4 regions of the Paenibacillus uliginis N3/975 genome follow, and region 4 is predicted to be linked to each of the others. Evidence: riboswitches for the same ligand, from Rfam matches in the RefSeq annotation. Region 4 holds a riboswitch; each other region holds the start of a gene.
What was found. Region 4 has a riboswitch for thiamine pyrophosphate ahead of B9N86_RS09265 (YkoF family thiamine/hydroxymethylpyrimidine-binding protein). Riboswitches for the same ligand answer to the same signal wherever they lie in the genome.
Positions count from the first base shown of each region.

Region 1: it holds a riboswitch for thiamine pyrophosphate, as region 4 does, so the genes downstream of both, B9N86_RS04080 (ECF transporter S component) here and B9N86_RS09265 (YkoF family thiamine/hydroxymethylpyrimidine-binding protein) in region 4, are expected to answer to the same signal.
Region 2: it holds a riboswitch for thiamine pyrophosphate, as region 4 does, so the genes downstream of both, B9N86_RS26625 (ABC transporter substrate-binding protein) here and B9N86_RS09265 (YkoF family thiamine/hydroxymethylpyrimidine-binding protein) in region 4, are expected to answer to the same signal.
Region 3: it holds a riboswitch for thiamine pyrophosphate, as region 4 does, so the genes downstream of both, tenA (thiaminase II) here and B9N86_RS09265 (YkoF family thiamine/hydroxymethylpyrimidine-binding protein) in region 4, are expected to answer to the same signal.

Region 1 is NZ_LT840184.1:875,888-880,101, reverse strand. It holds gene B9N86_RS04090 (energy-coupling factor transporter transmembrane component T family protein) at 1-126, opposite strand, end outside; gene B9N86_RS04085 (ABC transporter ATP-binding protein) at 123-1,841, opposite strand; gene B9N86_RS04080 (ECF transporter S component) at 1,882-2,511, opposite strand; TPP riboswitch at 2,598-2,712, opposite strand; gene asd (archaetidylserine decarboxylase) at 2,880-3,683, shown strand; gene B9N86_RS04070 (SDR family oxidoreductase) at 3,687-4,214, opposite strand, start outside.
Region 2 is NZ_LT840184.1:5,702,400-5,706,613, forward strand. It holds gene B9N86_RS26615 (GGDEF domain-containing protein) at 1-1,475, opposite strand, end outside; gene B9N86_RS26620 (VOC family protein) at 1,736-2,119, shown strand; TPP riboswitch at 2,208-2,318, shown strand; gene B9N86_RS26625 (ABC transporter substrate-binding protein) at 2,422-3,453, shown strand; gene B9N86_RS26630 (MTH1187 family thiamine-binding protein) at 3,499-3,792, shown strand; gene B9N86_RS26635 (ABC transporter permease) at 3,789-4,214, shown strand, end outside.
Region 3 is NZ_LT840184.1:5,137,876-5,142,089, reverse strand. It holds gene B9N86_RS24085 (hypothetical protein) at 1-113, shown strand, start outside; gene B9N86_RS24080 (MFS transporter) at 517-1,695, shown strand; TPP riboswitch at 1,821-1,924, shown strand; gene tenA (thiaminase II) at 2,069-2,740, shown strand; gene thiM (hydroxyethylthiazole kinase) at 2,796-3,638, shown strand; gene thiD (bifunctional hydroxymethylpyrimidine kinase/phosphomethylpyrimidine kinase) at 3,635-4,214, shown strand, end outside.
Region 4 is NZ_LT840184.1:1,960,084-1,964,297, forward strand. It holds gene B9N86_RS09250 (class I SAM-dependent methyltransferase) at 1-89, opposite strand, end outside; gene B9N86_RS09255 (nucleotidyltransferase domain-containing protein) at 247-945, shown strand; gene B9N86_RS09260 (YjcZ family sporulation protein) at 1,045-1,143, shown strand; gene B9N86_RS09265 (YkoF family thiamine/hydroxymethylpyrimidine-binding protein) at 1,226-1,825, opposite strand; TPP riboswitch at 1,901-2,001, opposite strand; gene B9N86_RS09270 (nitroreductase family protein) at 2,167-2,772, opposite strand; gene B9N86_RS09275 (ABC transporter permease) at 3,255-4,208, shown strand; gene B9N86_RS09280 (iron chelate uptake ABC transporter family permease subunit) at 4,198-4,214, shown strand, end outside.

The DNA.
Region 1 (4,214 bases), 1.1 Mb from region 4:
ATACATAACAAAATCAATATCATGCGTCAACACGGTCATTAAGAATAGTCCCATCAGCACCCCAAGCTTAACAACAGGATTCGCACGATGCAGCCAAGTCAGCCGATTCGGCTTCCAGAAATTCATCGACTCACCCCCGATAGCATCAAGCTCCGTTCCCCCGAACTCTCATCAGCAGCTCTGTTTTCACCTATGGGACTGGCCGTCAATCTGGAAGAAGCCTGCTGCGAAATAATCTTCCCCTCCTGGACTTCCCATATATGAGTTGCCGCATTTTGGGCAATTTGCATCTCATGGGTTACCATCAGAATAGCTGTACCTGCCTGGCGCAATTCTTCACACATCTCCAATATGGAGAACGTATTCCGCGCATCCTGTCCAAACGTTGGCTCATCCAGCAGCAGCATCTCTGGTTCTCGTGCCATTGCGGTTGCTACGCTTAACCTTCTCTTTTGACCAGTCGACAGCTGATATGGATGACGCTGCTCCAGCCGGCTAAGCCCGAATCGCTTCAGGGATTCACGCGCAGCCATTTCTGCCTCTTCCAGCGGTATTCCGTCCACAAGCAGAGAATAGGCCACTTCATCCAGGACTCGTTCTGTGACGAATTGAAGCTCTGGATTTTGGAATACAAAGCCGATTCGTCCCAGCATTCCTTGCCGGAGTTTTCGTTCCTTTCTCTTTTTCCCTGGCGGGACAATATCTCCACCAAGACGGTATTCCCCTTCCGCCCTAAGCAGTCCCATCAGACCGAGCAGCAGCGAGCTTTTACCTGCTCCATTCGGCCCGATGACGGCTGCGAATTCGCCCGGATAAACCGTTGCTTTATCAACTGCCACAACCGGCTGCCCTTTACGGAGCACCGTGAAATCACTCAGTTCAAGTACCGGGTCTTGATTCACGCCCCCTGAGTGAAGTTCTTCCTGCTCACCACCATGCCATCGATTAATTCGGCTAATATTGCTGCTACCCGAATTTGTGGATAACTCTGTTACATGGGCAGCGCTGACACCACACACACCCTCTGCGTCTAAATCTTCACATAGCTCCTCTGTCCTTACCGTTACCGAAGTTAACGGTCGGAAGGTTTCCGTCCCGGCCGGAGATCCGGCATAGTCATCCCATACGCCCGGATACCAGATCCCGTATTCCGTTAGCTCTTTCTTAAATACGGTAAACACGACCTCGGGACTTCCCTGGCCCAGAATCACGCCATCCGGGCCAAATAGCACCACCCGGTCTACATAAGCTGCCATTTCTTCAATCCGGTGTTCTACAATAATGAGCGTCCGTCCATCTGAAACGGACTTCACAGCTTCCCAAATCTGTTCCCGGCCTTCCGGATCCAGCAACGCTGAAGGCTCATCCAGAAACAGCACCTCCGGTTGAAGGAGCAGCGCCGATGCGAGAGCAAGGCGTTGTTTCATCCCCTGAGAGAGATGGCTGATCGGAATATGTAAATTTTCTAAGCGCAAGCCAACGGAACTTAATACTTCTTGCATCCGGCCAGTCATCTCTTCCTGTGGCACAGAAAGATTTTCGAGCACAAAGGCCAGTTCTTCATCTACATACGGCATGCAAAACTGGGTGTCCGGATCTTGAAACACATACGCCCAAGAAGACGGAATCCGTTGATCCGAGCATTTCATCGGCACCTCTATCGCATGGGGTATCATCCCGCTGAGTACCTGAAGCAATGTGGATTTACCGCATCCGCTCGGTCCGAGCAGAAGCACCTTTTCCCCTTTTTGGGCAGCAAAAGACAGATCTTTAAACACCAGCCGATCTTCACCCGCAAATTTCAGCCGCAATCCTTCCACATACAGCGAGAATGGTACCATTCCTTCGCCGGCACTCGCTGAATGCTGATCACCTGGGTTCTCACACATGGCGCGGATCATCTAGAGCTTCATAATCTTTGGCTGAAGCAGGTCGAAGCAGTGAGGTTACACCTGTCCGCTCCAATGCTTTGGCCAAAGCGAACATCAGAAGTCCTGCAATCAACGCACCGCTTGCAACACGCATGCTGTACTTGGCAACAAACATCCACCACACATAATTGTCTGTATAAGCCAAATAGAAATCCATCACCATCGAACCGATTGCAGACGCTGCACCAGCCAGAGCAACAGTCCAGGCAGCATGTTTCCGGTAACGGAAGGCGGCAAATACCAGTTCCGCTCCCAGACCCTGTATGATACCGTACAGAAGCAGATTCAATCCCCAGCCGCTTCCGAACAGCACTTCAACATGCGCTGCTGCAAGCTCTGCAATTAATGCTACCCCTGGCTTTCGAATCAACAGAAAAGCAAGCGGAGCTGCTGCAAACCACATGCCGTACAACATCTCATCCGCCTCAAAAAATAACGGCTTAAACAAGCTGTATACCGAACCCCAGAAATGGTATACCACACCTAGAACAAGCGAGACCAGAACCGTAACAAGAATATCACTAAGCCGCAGTCCCCTTCTAACATTTCCATTCTTTTTTGCTTCAACACCAGATTGCATCACAGCTTCTCCTCTCTTACCCCAAATTGAATTAACAAACACGACAAAAAACCGTCTGGAAAATATGCGCAGACGGAAAATAGGCCCTATCAGGGTCGGATATTCTCTACGCTGGCATTACCCAGTTCAGATTAACGGTCAGCAGCGGGATCAACATCTGCAGTCTCAGCCTGATTCACTCAAGCCCCCGTATTCCATATTCGGTTTTAAGCTGACTTTAAAATACACCAGTCCTTCCTGAATTTGCAAGCCCCTTTTTTTCAAAATCCCCTTTTTATTGATTTAGCCCTTATTCTATGTCAATATAATGCAGAGTGCGCATATATCCAAAAACGCTATTTGTTAATGCAAGCACAAAGGAGAATTACATGGCTAAACAATTACTGAGGCTAATGACAGAACTGTCCTCCCGAAAGTGGGTATCCCGCATCATGGGTAGCTTTTCCCACAGCAGATGGAGCCGTTATCTCATACCAACGTTTATTCGAATATACAAAATTCCCGCCCATGAGGCTGAAAAAGAAATACATGAATACCGTTCGCTGAATGAGTTTTTTTCCCGCCGTCTAAAAATGGGCATGCGCGCAATCGATGAAACAGCGGGCGCCATGACCAGTCCTGTTGACGCCCTTATCACAGGCATGGGCCCCGTCAAAGCGGGAACCATTTTGAACGTAAAGGGCCAGGATTATACCGTCGACGAACTGCTGAACCATTCTCCACGGATGGGGAACTATCTTAATGGCTATGTATTCGTGCTTTACTTGAGTCCTACCGACTACCACCGGATTCATTCCCCGGTAACCGGTAAGAAAGCGGAAAGCGAACATCTCCGGGGCAAGGTGTATCCGGTGAACGATTTTGCGCTCACCAATATCCGAAATGTACTCAGCCGCAACGAAAGACTCATTACATATATCAGGCATGAACACGGCGAAGTGGCCGTTGTTAAGGTTGGCGCTATGAATGTCAGCAGTATTCGTTATACCGACGAGAAGACGAATGAATGGAGCAACGGCGATGACCTTGCCTACTTTGAATTCGGCTCTACCGTCGTCCTGCTGACGGAGAACGGAACCTTCACGCCTCGCGGTGATCTAAAGCTTGGCGACAAAGTCAAGATGGGAGAACTGCTCGGCCTGCTCCACGAACCGTCTGCCAAGAGCTCCTGAATTTCAGCGCTTCCTGCTTAGCGTCTTCAACACGATGCGCTGGAACATCCGGTAAGGCAGCAGCAGCTTGGCTGTAACGGTCATACGGGTGCCCTTCGGCAGCCGATATCTGAATCGGGGAGATTTCATCCGTGCGATTTCCCCTACCAGATGGGCCACCTCTCGTGGGTCGCCGCTGCTTTTGGCGGTTGCTTTTGAGAAATTCAGCACATCATCCAGCATAGCCCTATAGGGAGATCCCTCTTGTGCGCTAATATCACTAAACCCTTTACTCCATATGGCTGTACCATACGCACCGGGTTCGATCAGCACCACATCGATTCCTAACGGCTGAAGCTCCAGTGAGAGGCATTCACCAAATCCTTCTACAGCGAACTTTGAGGAGGCATATGGTCCGTAACCCGGAAATCCGACTACTCCGCTAATACTACTCATAAAAATGATTCTGCCTTTTCCTGTTCTGCGTATGAGCGGGAGGGCGGCTTGTGTCACAGATACGGTTCCGAAGAAATTCACATCCATCTGTTTCCT
Region 2 (4,214 bases), 2.7 Mb from region 4:
TTTCTCCCATTCTCCTTAGCTGCATACATCGCAGAATCAGCTCGTCCGATCAACTCCTGATCATTCGCGGCATGATCAGGATATACCGCGAGTCCAATGCTAGCCCCCGTCTGGATCTCGACTCCCTCCAGCTCATAGGGCTTACTCAAGTGCGCGCTAATCTGGTCAGCTAGTTCCGCCAGTTCTCTATCGTCCACGGCAGGATAGACCATAACGGTAAATTCGTCCCCGCCCAGACGGGAAACAATCATTCGTTCACTGTCCAAGGAACACAGTCTTCGTGCTACCATTTGGATAAGCAGATCACCGGTCCGGTGACCGTAGCTGTCATTCACGGATTTAAACTGGTTCAGGTCCATATACAGCAGACCCAGCCTACTCCCCTTTTGGTCAGCATCCTCAATGCCCTCCATCAGACGGGCATTGAAATAACGACGGTTGTACAAGCCTGTGAGATCGTCATGATGGGCGAGATACTCACTTTGCTTCAAGCTGACGTGCAGACGCTCCATCAGCCGGTCATTTTCCAATTGGATGAGCACCTGACGAACCAGAATAAACAATACGCTAAGCGACAAGCCTGTAAACAGTCCGCTCCATCCCTCGAATCGCTCCGTGATCAAATAAAAAAGCCACCCGAGAACACCGTACGGCAGCAGATACTTTACCAAAAACGTCCCAAATGCAGGCTGCTTGTCCTTCACGATGTCCTTTTCCCGCATTCCAGAAACCGAACGTACGCCCGCCATTCCGATAAGGAACACAGCCGTTGTCCAGAGCAGGTCCAAATAAGGGTTCGGAACAGCCCCCACCAAATCGACAGTAACTAAATAAAATAGGTTCCCGATTACAAAAGCCAAGCCACCAAAACAAAGATACACTGCAACCATTGCCTGAACTTGCTTGGCATTAGCATACAAGACAAGTGTGAAAAATATCAGTATAATGCCGCACACTGGATACATCAGGTTTACCCAGAGCGAGGTCCCTTCTCCTTCTAGGAGGTAACCCTGCAGTTGAGGCTTCAAGAGATATTCCCAACTTACCGTAATAAAGACGATAAATATAATAACGATATCAAACATAAACCGCAGACCTCTAAGCAGTCCTTGTTCGTATCCGAACAAATAGACTAGCCCTGTGGTAAACAACACCATCTCCATGGTCCAGAGCCAATCCGCGGTGCTCAGTTCAGCCAGATATTCTCCCTTGGTCCATATCGGATATGCCCATACGAACTGGGCTAATCCTTCGCAGATCAGTCCCAGCATGACCAACAGCCAAAAAATCCGCAGCGATCCCATATGCCGCAAGGCAGCTAAAGCGAGGTATCCTGAAGCGGCGAGCGGCGCGATAACTGTCAGGACCCTCTGAACAGCCTCGGCTTCCGGAACCCAAAGCACAACCATAAATTGAACAAACAAATATATAACCGCCAGCCTCAGCGGTGCCATTCGTGCTATATTCCAGTTCATAAGCGTTCCCCCTGTAAAAGGTTAGCTTGTGTAGACATGATGTATGTAGTAGGCCTAAAGAATTATGGCATTTATCTATTGTAATGATACTTTTTACCCACCAAGAAGTAAAGAATAGAACGCAAAAGTGTAAGATTTGAACCTACCTGTGGAAGATCTTCTCCCTTATAAAATTCGTCTATCCCTACTTGACAACTAGGAATTAAATGCTATGATTCTTTTAATTTCTTAAACTTTCATATATAAGGAGTGCTTGGAAAATGACACGAAGACGACTGGATCATGTGGGTATTGTGGTGCGGGACCTGGATAAGACGCTTGCATTTTATACGGAGGTTGTCGGACTTGAGCTGAAAGGACGACTGACACATACGAACGGAGTCATAGAGCTGGCATTCCTCGGCTTTCACGGTGAGGACGAGACCGAAGTCGAGCTTATTCAAGGATACAGTGACTCCCTTCCCGCAGAGGGGACTGTCCATCACTTTGCGGTGAGTACAGATAACATTGAAGAAGAATACGCCCGGGTAAAGTCTCTGAATGTACCGCATTTAGATGAAGAAATCGTTACTCTGCCGAACGGACACCGTTACTTCTTTATTCATGGGCCCGAAGGGGAGAACATTGAATTTTTCCAGCGCTGAGGATATCCATAGCTTCCAGTCCTTACTGGACAGATGTTGAACGCCGGACTATAATACACGTAGTTAATCATAAATTATGTGAACAACTTCATAAGAACCGGGGTGCTGGAATTGGCCGGCTGAGATTGTATACCTTAACATACTGACCCTTATACCTGATCTGGGTAATGCCAGCGTAGGAATGTGTATTTAGTGGTCTCTTTATACCGCTATCAACCTTTGCGCTCGTATGCGTCCCGAATATCGGGACGCTTTTTTTGTGATTAGGTAAGTAGAAGTAAGTGTTCAGAAGGAGAGAGAACATGGTACGGAATAAAAGATGGATGTCCTTGGTGATAATCTGCGCGGTGCTGCTTGTCGTTGCCGGATGCGGAAACAAAGAAAAGCCGAACAACGAAGGGGCCAGTGATTCGAACAAACCTGCTGCTGAGCTGCGGGACGTTCAGGTTATGCTGGACTGGTCGGCAAACACGAACCATACAGGGCTTTACGCTGCAAAAGATCTTGGATATTACGAGGAGGAAGGGCTCAACGTCAAGATTGTACAGCCGGGTGCTGGCGGCAGTGATGCTCTGGTCGCCTCAGGCAAGGCTGACTTCGGTGTCAGCTACCAGGAAAGTGTCACTCTCGCGAGAACTCAAGGCGTGCCACTCGTTTCGATCGCAGCTGTGATCCAGCATAATACGTCCGGGTTTGCCGCTCCGGTTGACCGGAATATTAAAAAAGCAGCCGATTTTGAAGGCAAATCTTACGGCGGTTGGGGTTCCCCTGTAGAAGAGGCTGTGATGAAATCGATCATGGAGAAGGATAACGCCGACGTAAGCAAGGTAAAAATGATTAATATGGGAGATGCGGATTATTTCACTGCCGTGAAGCGCGATATTGATTTTGCCTGGATCTTTTACGCTTGGACAGGTATTGAAGCCGAGCTGCGTGAAGAGAAACTGGACATGATTTATGTGAAAGACTATTCAGAAGCGCTGGACTATTATACCCCTGTACTGGTAACGAGCGAGAAAATGATCAATGAAGATCCGGAACTGGTCAAAGCGTTCATGCGCGCTACAGCTAAAGGCTATGACTACGCCATTAAACAGCCGGAAGAAGCAGCTGCTCTCCTCTCCAAGGCAGTACCCGAGCTGGACAAAGATCTGGTGCTGGCTAGCCAGAAATGGCTTAGCCCGCTCTATCAAGACGATGCTCCTCGCTGGGGAGAACAGAAAGAAAGCGTATGGAAGGGTTATGCTGATTGGATGTTTGAACGTAAACTGCTGGATAAGCCACTCGAGGCAGGCAGCGCGTTCACGAATGATTTTTTACCGGATAGCCCATAAATCGCAGAACAATAGATCCGATATAACGAAAGGATGGAATGGACCATGGCAAGTACACTGCTCAGCATTCAAGTGATTCCCAAGACGCCCGACGGTCGGGACAGCATACCTTATGTAGACGTAGCTATCAAAGTCATTCAGGAATCAGGTGTCAAATATCAGGTGAACGCGCTGGAAACGACACTGGAAGGAGAACTGCCAGAGCTGCTGAAGATTGTGAATGATATGCACGAGGCACTTTTCCAGGCGGGCTGCCCGAGCGTCATATCCCAAGTGAAAATCGCGCAAAATCCTGAAGGAATCAGCATGGACCGGCTGACTGAGAAATATCGTCCATGAGGATTTGGTGGAATCGTCTATGGCCGCCCTTTGTGGCGGTCCTCTTCTTTTTAACAGTGTGGCAGTTGGCTGTCTCCTTGTTCCATGTGGAAGACTGGATCCTACCACCGCCTTCGGACATCGTCAGGGAAGCCGCTGCTGGAGCCGAAGATCTGCTCGGACATACACTTGCCACCCTGCAGCTGACACTAGTTGGCTTCGCCATCGGAACGGCTGTCGGTCTGGTCATCGCGCTGCTTCTCCATCTGGTCCCTTGGATGAAAACCGCACTGTACCCGCTTCTCGTCGTAAGCCAAAATGTGCCGACAATTGCGCTGGCTCCACTGCTCATGATCTGGTTCGGGTTTGGAATCTTACCAAAGGTTATTGTCATTACACTCGTGTGCTTCTTTCCGGTCGCCGTCTCAGCCATGGATGGTCTT
Region 3 (4,214 bases), 3.2 Mb from region 4:
CTGTTGGCGTATCCCCCACATATGTGTGTGAGTTCAATGTCACATATAAATTCGATAGTGCTAAGAATGAATTCGTTGTTAATCAAATTGAAGTTAAACCTATTGAAAAATAAGAAAAGGCTGACCAATATAAATTGGCCAGCCTTTTCTTGTTGGCGATGCCTCCTGATCGTGGTGTTGCTGAGCTTGTACTAACAATTCGGCCATCATAAAATCACTTCTTTACGGCGTCAGAGAAAATCTGTTGTCCTTCATTCGTCTCTTTTTGTCATAGTCCCATTTTTACAACCGCTTCAGAAAAATAAGAACATAAGCTCCCGTATTTACCACTGAGAACATTATGGTCAATGAATTAAGATTCATATTTTGCTTATACACACAAACATAATTAACAAGCATTTACATTTTTTGCTTTTTTGATTAGGATTAATTAATAAACTTACGGGCGTCCTGGATCGGGAAGTGTATCGAGCTTCTGCAGGAGGATGGTAGCAGAAAAAATAGAGAGGTGTTGTCATGGATTATAAGAAATTAAAGATTCCTATTATTATGATTTCTTTACCAATCATTTTTCTTGACGTTTTATTGCCTGTGTATACAAAAGAGCTGGGATTTACTACGTTTCAACTCACTATCTTAATTTCTGTGTTCTCAATGTTTCAATTGATCATGAGACTTATTCTTGGTAAGGTCTCAGATAAATACAGTCGGCGCTCCATATTTATAAGTTCTTTATTGTGTTTTTTCATAGCGTACTTTGTCTATGCCGTTGCGACTGAATTATCGATTCTGCTCCTCGCCAGAGTGATACATGGTGTAGCAGGTATTTTGCTTACAATATCCCTGTACGGAATGATCACAGATACAAAAAGTGGTTTTGCACAAAAATTAGGAAGCTTTAGCAGTAACCGAAATTTCGGCGGTCTTATTGGCGTTGGATTATGTTTTTTTATTCTAAACAGATATGAGCTGCTGAACGGATGGACAGTATTATTTACGGCTTGTGGAGCAGTTGCCGCATTGGCATTTGTTTACTCTTTGGTCATATCCAGAGCATCTGAGCAGCAACGTATGACTTATATACCTAAACTTGTTTTATCTCCAGAAAAGCGAAAAATCTGGTTTGTTAATGTGCTTTTCTGTTTGTTATCCAGTATGATTTTTGCTCTATTAATACCCTATCTACAAGCTGGATTTGATGCAGACATTAAAGAAATTGCCATTACTTTTTTGTTGCCAATGCTTGTCTCATCTTTTTCAGGTTCCTTTTTGGGCAAACTTGGAGATCGTATAGGTTATCGTAAGGCTACTACTTTATCAGTAGTTATATCCTTCATAACCATTTCGACAATTGTATTTTCTTCTAGTCTAAGCATTTTTGCTTTACTTTGGACAATTTTTATCATTTCCTGTTCAACGTTTAATCTTTCTCTCGATGCCATGTTTTTTAAGAGGATTCCAGAAGAACATATTGGGGATGCCTTTGGCAAATATTCCATTGGCTCAAATCTTGGGATGATCATAGGACCTGCATTGGGTGGCTTTGTGTTTGATACATATGGCCCTACTGTTCCTTATATTATATTTGCAGTAAGTATGGCTCTGCTGGTTCCATTCCTGTTGACTATGCTTCCGAAAGACGAACCGTACCATCCAGTGGTTACGATAGAGAACCGGACTCATTCCCATAAATGAGCTTAAAGCGAATTGTACATATTTTTGAAAAAGATAAAGCAGCTTCGATAGTCCGTATTCATTTTTCTAATAACGATGTTTGACAGATCTAGTAAACCTTTGTACAGTATTACTCAATAGAATAGGAAGTCCACTAGGGGAGCCGTTAGCGGCTGAGACAAGAGGATATCTTGGACCCTTTGAACCTGATCTAGTTCATACTAGCGTAGGAAAGTGGAGTCGGTTATAAGGTCTTAAATGCGATGTGTTCGTTCACACTCATAGGCATATAGATGAAGCCGCTCCAGCTTTCGGGGCGGCTTTTTTTTGCGTTGTTCCGAGGGTGCTGTCTTACGGGACTTCCTGCTCTTCAATTATTTGGAGGTGGGGAAAAGTGAGTTTTACGCAAGAGCTCCGTCAGAAGGCGGACGGCATTTTTCAGGCCATTTATGAGCATCCCTTTGTGAGAGGTATTGCAGACGGGAATTTGTCCAAGGAACAGTTAATTCACTATATCAAACAGGACTATGAGTATTTGAATGCCTATATGCGGATTTACGGGATCGCGATCTCTAAATGTAGAACACGGGATGAGATTGCAGATTTTAATGAACAGATTTCTTTTATACTCCACAGCGAAGTTCACCCGCATCAAAATTTCTGTGCTGTTGCAGGAGTAACTTATGAAGAAATGCAGGGGTACCCGCTCGCTCCATCCGCACATCATTATATCCATCACATGCTGACGGTTGCACACGAAGGTAGCCTTGGTGAGATCATGGCCGTGCTGCTGCCTTGTCCTTGGACGTACTTAGAGATCGGCCGGAAGCTGCTGGATGAGGTTCAGCCGGATGAGAGCCATCCGTTCTATGAGTGGATATATTTTTACGGGAATCGGGCCGAAGATGCAGCAGCCAATTTCCGCAGTCGTGTGGATACGTGGGCGCAAGAAGCAACGGCTGCCGAGCGTGAGCGCATGGCTGAACATTTCATGCTCAGCTGCCAGCTGGAGTATATGTTCTGGGACATGGCTTACCGGCAGGAAGAGTGGCCATTGCAGGTGTAGGCTGCGGACTTGTGATATTTTTGCGATTCTATAATGATAAGAGAGGCTGATCAATATGAGTATGCTGGATCAAGAGCTTTCTGCTCTCCTTGAAAAGGTGCGAACAAACAAACCGCTCGTACATAACATGACGAATGTGGTGGTGACCAATTTTACGGCGAATGGTCTTTATGCGTTGGGCGCATCGCCTGTGATGGCTTATTCTCCTGATGAAGTCGCTGACATGGCGAAGATCGCAGGTGCGCTGGTGCTGAACATTGGAACATTGTCCCGTGAATTGGTGGACGCCATGATCATCGCCGGGCAATCGGCGAATGCCCATGGCGTCCCGGTTCTACTGGACCCGGTGGGCGCGGGAGCCACAACGTTTCGGACGGAGTCGGCTCTGCGAATCCTTAGCGAGGTCAAGATTTCACTCGTGCGGGGCAATGCGGCTGAAATCGCCCATCTTGTGGGAGAGGAACGGGAGATCAAAGGCGTGGATGCTGGAGACAGCGCAGGCGGTGGGAATGTGGACCTGGCGATACGGGCCGTACGAGAGCTGAATACGATCGTCGCGATTACCGGACAAAAGGATGTCATTACGGATGGAGCGTTAGTCCGGATCATAAGCGGTGGAGACGTGTTGCTCACCAAGGTGACCGGAGCAGGCTGTCTGCTGACCTCGGTGCTGGGTGCTTTTGCTGCAGTTGAACCGGACCTGATGCTGGCAGGTACTACAGGCCTCGCCTTTTATGGTGCGGCTGCCTCACGGGCAGCGGAACGTACGTCTGATCTCGGACCCGGAAGCTTCCAGGTTGCGTTTCTGGATGAGCTCGCCAAGCTGCACCCGGGCTCATTGGAGGGACGCTCCGTTATTCGGGAATTGAGTGCAGCCGCTGCAGGTGATAGACGATGACGAGCACTCGCGTTCCCAGAGCGTTGACGATTGCTGGCTCGGACAGCGGCGGCGGAGCCGGAATTCAGGCGGACCTCAAGACGTTTCAGGAGCTTGGTGTATATGGCATGTCGGCTATTACTGCGATAACGGTACAGAATACACTGGGTGTCCATGGGGTATATCCACTACCTCCGGAAGCGTCGGCAGAGCAGATCGAAGTTGTAGGGTCAGACCTTGGGGTAGATGCTTTGAAGACTGGCATGTTGTTTAGTGCAGATATTATCCGCATCGTGGCAGAACAGATCCGGAAATTTGGTTGGGAAAAGGTTGTTGTCGATCCGGTGATGATCGCCAAAGGTGGCGCCGAGCTGCTGCGGACAGAAGCGGTGCAGGCACTCAAGGAGGATTTGTTGCCCTTGGCGCTCGTCGTTACTCCTAATATCCCGGAAGCCGAAGTGTTATCCGGGATGAGCATCCGATCCATGGGGGACCGCCGGGAAGCCGCAAGGCGTATCCGCGATCTAGGGCCGAAGATCGTTGTGATCAAGGGCGGGCATGATGAGGGCGAGGATGGGCAGGTCGGCTGGAGTAGTG
Region 4 (4,214 bases):
TCTTTCCGAAACAACCTTAGGGTCGCTTCAAATCCTCCCGGATGAGCGCTTCCCATTCCTAATTTGGATAGCATGTTGATATAGTTCATGCTCTTGAGTCCCCCAATTCTTCCTTTATTCGGTGTAAAGTGTATTCGTCTATTTACCATATGTTTAAGGTACCTTTGGGGTTTTAGCTGAATTTAATAATTTGAGCCCGTTTTTCTCGGCTGAGGAGATATTTATCAAACAATGGGGGAACGTATCGTGAAAACTGAGCCGTTTGAGGCAGCCAAACAACTGATATCTCGGGACTATCCGAATTGCTTGATAGCTGTATTAGGAGGAAGTGCAGGCAGAGGAGAGCACAACGAGCAATCTGATCTCGATATTGTGCTTATAGATGACAGTGTGGAAGACTTCAATCGAAAAACGATTGAATCATTCGGCTGGGTCGTGGAACTGTTCTTCCTGACAACGTCAGGATACCGGGAGCAGTTTGATGCGGGTGTAATGGCCGGAAATCCAACTCTGCAGCGGATACTTGCAGAAGGGAGAGTAATTCATTCCCGCCCGGAAGGGGAGAAGATTCGGGAAGAAGCCCAAAACGATCTGGATTATGGCCCGTTGCCCTATACTTCCTTTGATATAGATGTAGCGCGTTATGCTGTAACCGAATTTATGATGGATTTAAAAGGCTCAGACAAACGTGTAGAAATGTGGTTTATCGCTCAAAAACTGACCACGCTGCTTTGCGAGTTTATTCTTAGAGCAAATCAACATTGGACAGGTGAAGGAAAGACATTATACCGTTTGGTGTCGGCATTTAATTCCAGCATCGCAGCGGATTTGGAGGATGCGCTCGAAAGGCTGTATCTTTACGATGATCGGGAAGCGTTAATCGAATTGGTGCCAAGACTACTGGAGCCTTATGGAGGACCTCATTTAATCGGGTATGAAGAATAAACACAGGTAAGGGGCTCTTGCCGTTACTGAATCGCTCCCATCTCAATACACTAATATTGTGATTAGATCACACGAAACTTAAACTCAGGAGGGATCAACATGGGTGATGTTTGCGGTGGAGGATATTTCGGTAGTACAGTAGGCGTGGTTTTGGTTCTTTTCATTCTGCTGGTTATCATCCTTGCTGCATGGGTATAAGCAACTAAGCAGAACAAAAGAAACAAGGCTCGGCCTGCAATCAGGCCGAGCTCATCTTTGTTTTGTGTGATAGTATCATGTGCTAGATTTCTTTTGGTGAAGGGCTATTGGCCGATACTACAGCTGTCATAACCAGATGGCTTCGGTCAGTTTGAATTGCATGCATAAAGGCATCTTCGAGCGTGTCGAACACCCTTGATACTGTGCCGTCCAGTCGGCTGGCATAGTGGATGCCTTGTGTTAAAGTCCCTTTTGATTTTGCTCGCTCAACCTCTTGGTATATGATGTCCATATAATTTTCTGTGCCGAGTGGATAGAGCGAGAAATGACAGGCAGTTTCAATATTAGCGGAACCCGCAAGGCTTTCGTTCATACGTGTATCATCTTCAGACATATACACATCACCTTTGCTGTCGCCTGGACATCCAATGGAGAATGTTCCATTAAATACGGTATGTACGCCAGTGGCCGCTGAATGCGCGAATATCGCACGGGTTACGTCAAATACATGTTCAGCTCTGCCTCTAATGCAAGTACATAAATCATCGGTATACATCCATACTTTGTCCGTGTTTACGGACGCCAATGCTTCTGTAATGACCTGAACGAACCTGTCTGTCATCGGAAATACAGAGAAACGGCAGCCTACGATCCTGCTGGTCCCGCATGCTGGATTACTCATACATAATAACCTCCTAATAAGATATAAAAAGACTGCACCCTGTGAAGGAGTGCAGTTTTATGCTTATAGCAAAATAAACATAAAGCTCCACTTCCCCACGCTAGTATGACCTAGATCGGGTAGTAAGGGTTGACGAACAATTCGTCTCTCAGCACGAGGCACCCCTAGTTCAGCTTGAAAATGAGTCAGTAAGTTGAGTGAAGCGAACTTCAATGAATTGAAGATAAAATCGTTATAGCGATATTGTACTCGCCGTGACCAGGATATATCAATATGTATAAGATACTATAAATAATGAAAGAAAGCACCGACTATAATCGGTGCTTTCTTGACTAAGTTACTTATTTAAACAGCTTTACGCGATCTTCAAGAGGTTGGAATTCTTTCTCGCTAGGCTCGGCTGTAGGTTTGCCGAAAGGCATTTGAGCTATAAGCTTCCAGCTTTCAGGCAGGTTCCATTCGTTTCTTACTTTCTCATCAATCAGTGGGTTATAGTGCTGCAAGGAAGCACCAAGACCTTCTGCTTCAAGTGCTGTCCATACTACGAACTGAAGCATTCCTGAAGACTGCTGAGACCAGATTGGGAAGTTATCCGCATAAAGAGCAAAGTTTTCTTGCAGGTGTGAAATAACGCTACTGTCTTCAAAGAAGAGAACAGTGCCGTAACCACCACGGAAAGCAGCCATTTTTTGAGCGGTAGGTGCAAACTGCTCCTCACTTCCGCCTACAACTTCTTTAAGAATACCTTCTGTCATGTTCCACAGCTTATCGTGTTGTTCTCCTAAAAGTACAACCACACGGGCACTTTGGGAGTTAAAAGAAGACGGAGTATGTTTTACAGCTTCATTTACGATTTCCTGGATACGCTCATCCGAAATAACGGAATCTTTGCTGATTGCATAGTGGGAGCGGCGATTCTTAAGGGCAGTGCTGAAATCTGTTGACATAAAATAAAATCCTCCTAAAATTATCATTTTTGCATTTCCACCTGATATAAGCATTTCCTTGATATACCTGTGATTATGCATCTTGGTTTCTAAATACTCGGATCAATCATATAGAGTTCTCACAACGTTCATTAACTTACGTTTTGTAAGAAATGATTGATACGTAAGTATCTTAGTATAATACAGAATGTTTTGTCAAGATTTTATTAATCACTTTTTTTGAAGTTCAAACAAATAATTGAACCAAGCGATTTAAACAAGTGATCTTATCATGAAAAAAATTTAACATTATGAACAAATGATGAACAAATGTGCAAATAATTTAAAATATAATTGAGTTTGATTCTCAATTATACTTGTCGGGTTGAGAATGTGATGATATAATTCACTTTAGATCGCAAATGATAATCAATCTCATTGAGAGTGATGTCGACATCCAGCCGGATCATACCGGAACTGCATCCCGCATAGAAGGAAGAGCTATGAATAAAAGATACTTGATCGCAGCAGTAGTGGTGTTATCCATTATTTCCTTATTCATAGGAGTAAAGGACATTTCACCGCTTGACCTGTTCCGAATGACGGAACAACAACAGCATATTATGCTAGTCAGTCGTATACCGAGGCTTGTCAGTCTAATTCTGGCGGGAGTCAGTATGAGTATTTGCGGCTTGATCATGCAGCAGCTCAGCAGGAACAAATTCGTATCTCCAACAACGGCAGGGACTATGGATTCCGCAAGGCTGGGTATTCTGGTAGCGATGCTGGTGTTCTCAACCACGGGTCCTCTGATCAAAATGCTGGTTGCATTCCTGTTTGCATTTGCAGGTACGATGATCTTTATGAAGATCCTCGACAAGATCAAATTCAAGGATGCCGTATTTATCCCGTTGGTTGGATTGATGTTCGGGAATATTATTAGCTCGATCGCTACATTTTTCGCCTATAAATATGATCTTATTCAGAACATGTCTGCTTGGCTGCAGGGTGACTTCTCCATGATCATTAAGGGGCAGTACGAGCTGATGTACATAAGTGTTCCTCTGGTCATTCTGGCTTACTTGTTCGCTAATAAGTTTACAGTGGCGGGCATGGGAGAGGAGTTCGCAACAAATCTGGGACTTCGTTACCGGAGAGTTGTGAACATCGGTTTGATCATTGTGGCTCTGGTGACAGCTTCAGTAGTTCTGACTGTAGGTATGATACCTTTCCTGGGGTTGATTGTACCAAACATCGTGAGTCTTTACTTGGGGGATCATTTGAAAAAAAGCCTTTCGCATACCGCACTGCTCGGGGCCGCATTTGTTCTCTTCTGCGACATCATCGGCCGAATTATCATTTATCCCTATGAAATTCCGATCAGCTTAACCGTGGGTGTAATCGGAAGCGGTATATTCATTTACTTATTGATGAGGAGAAAGGCATATGACATATAAAGCCAA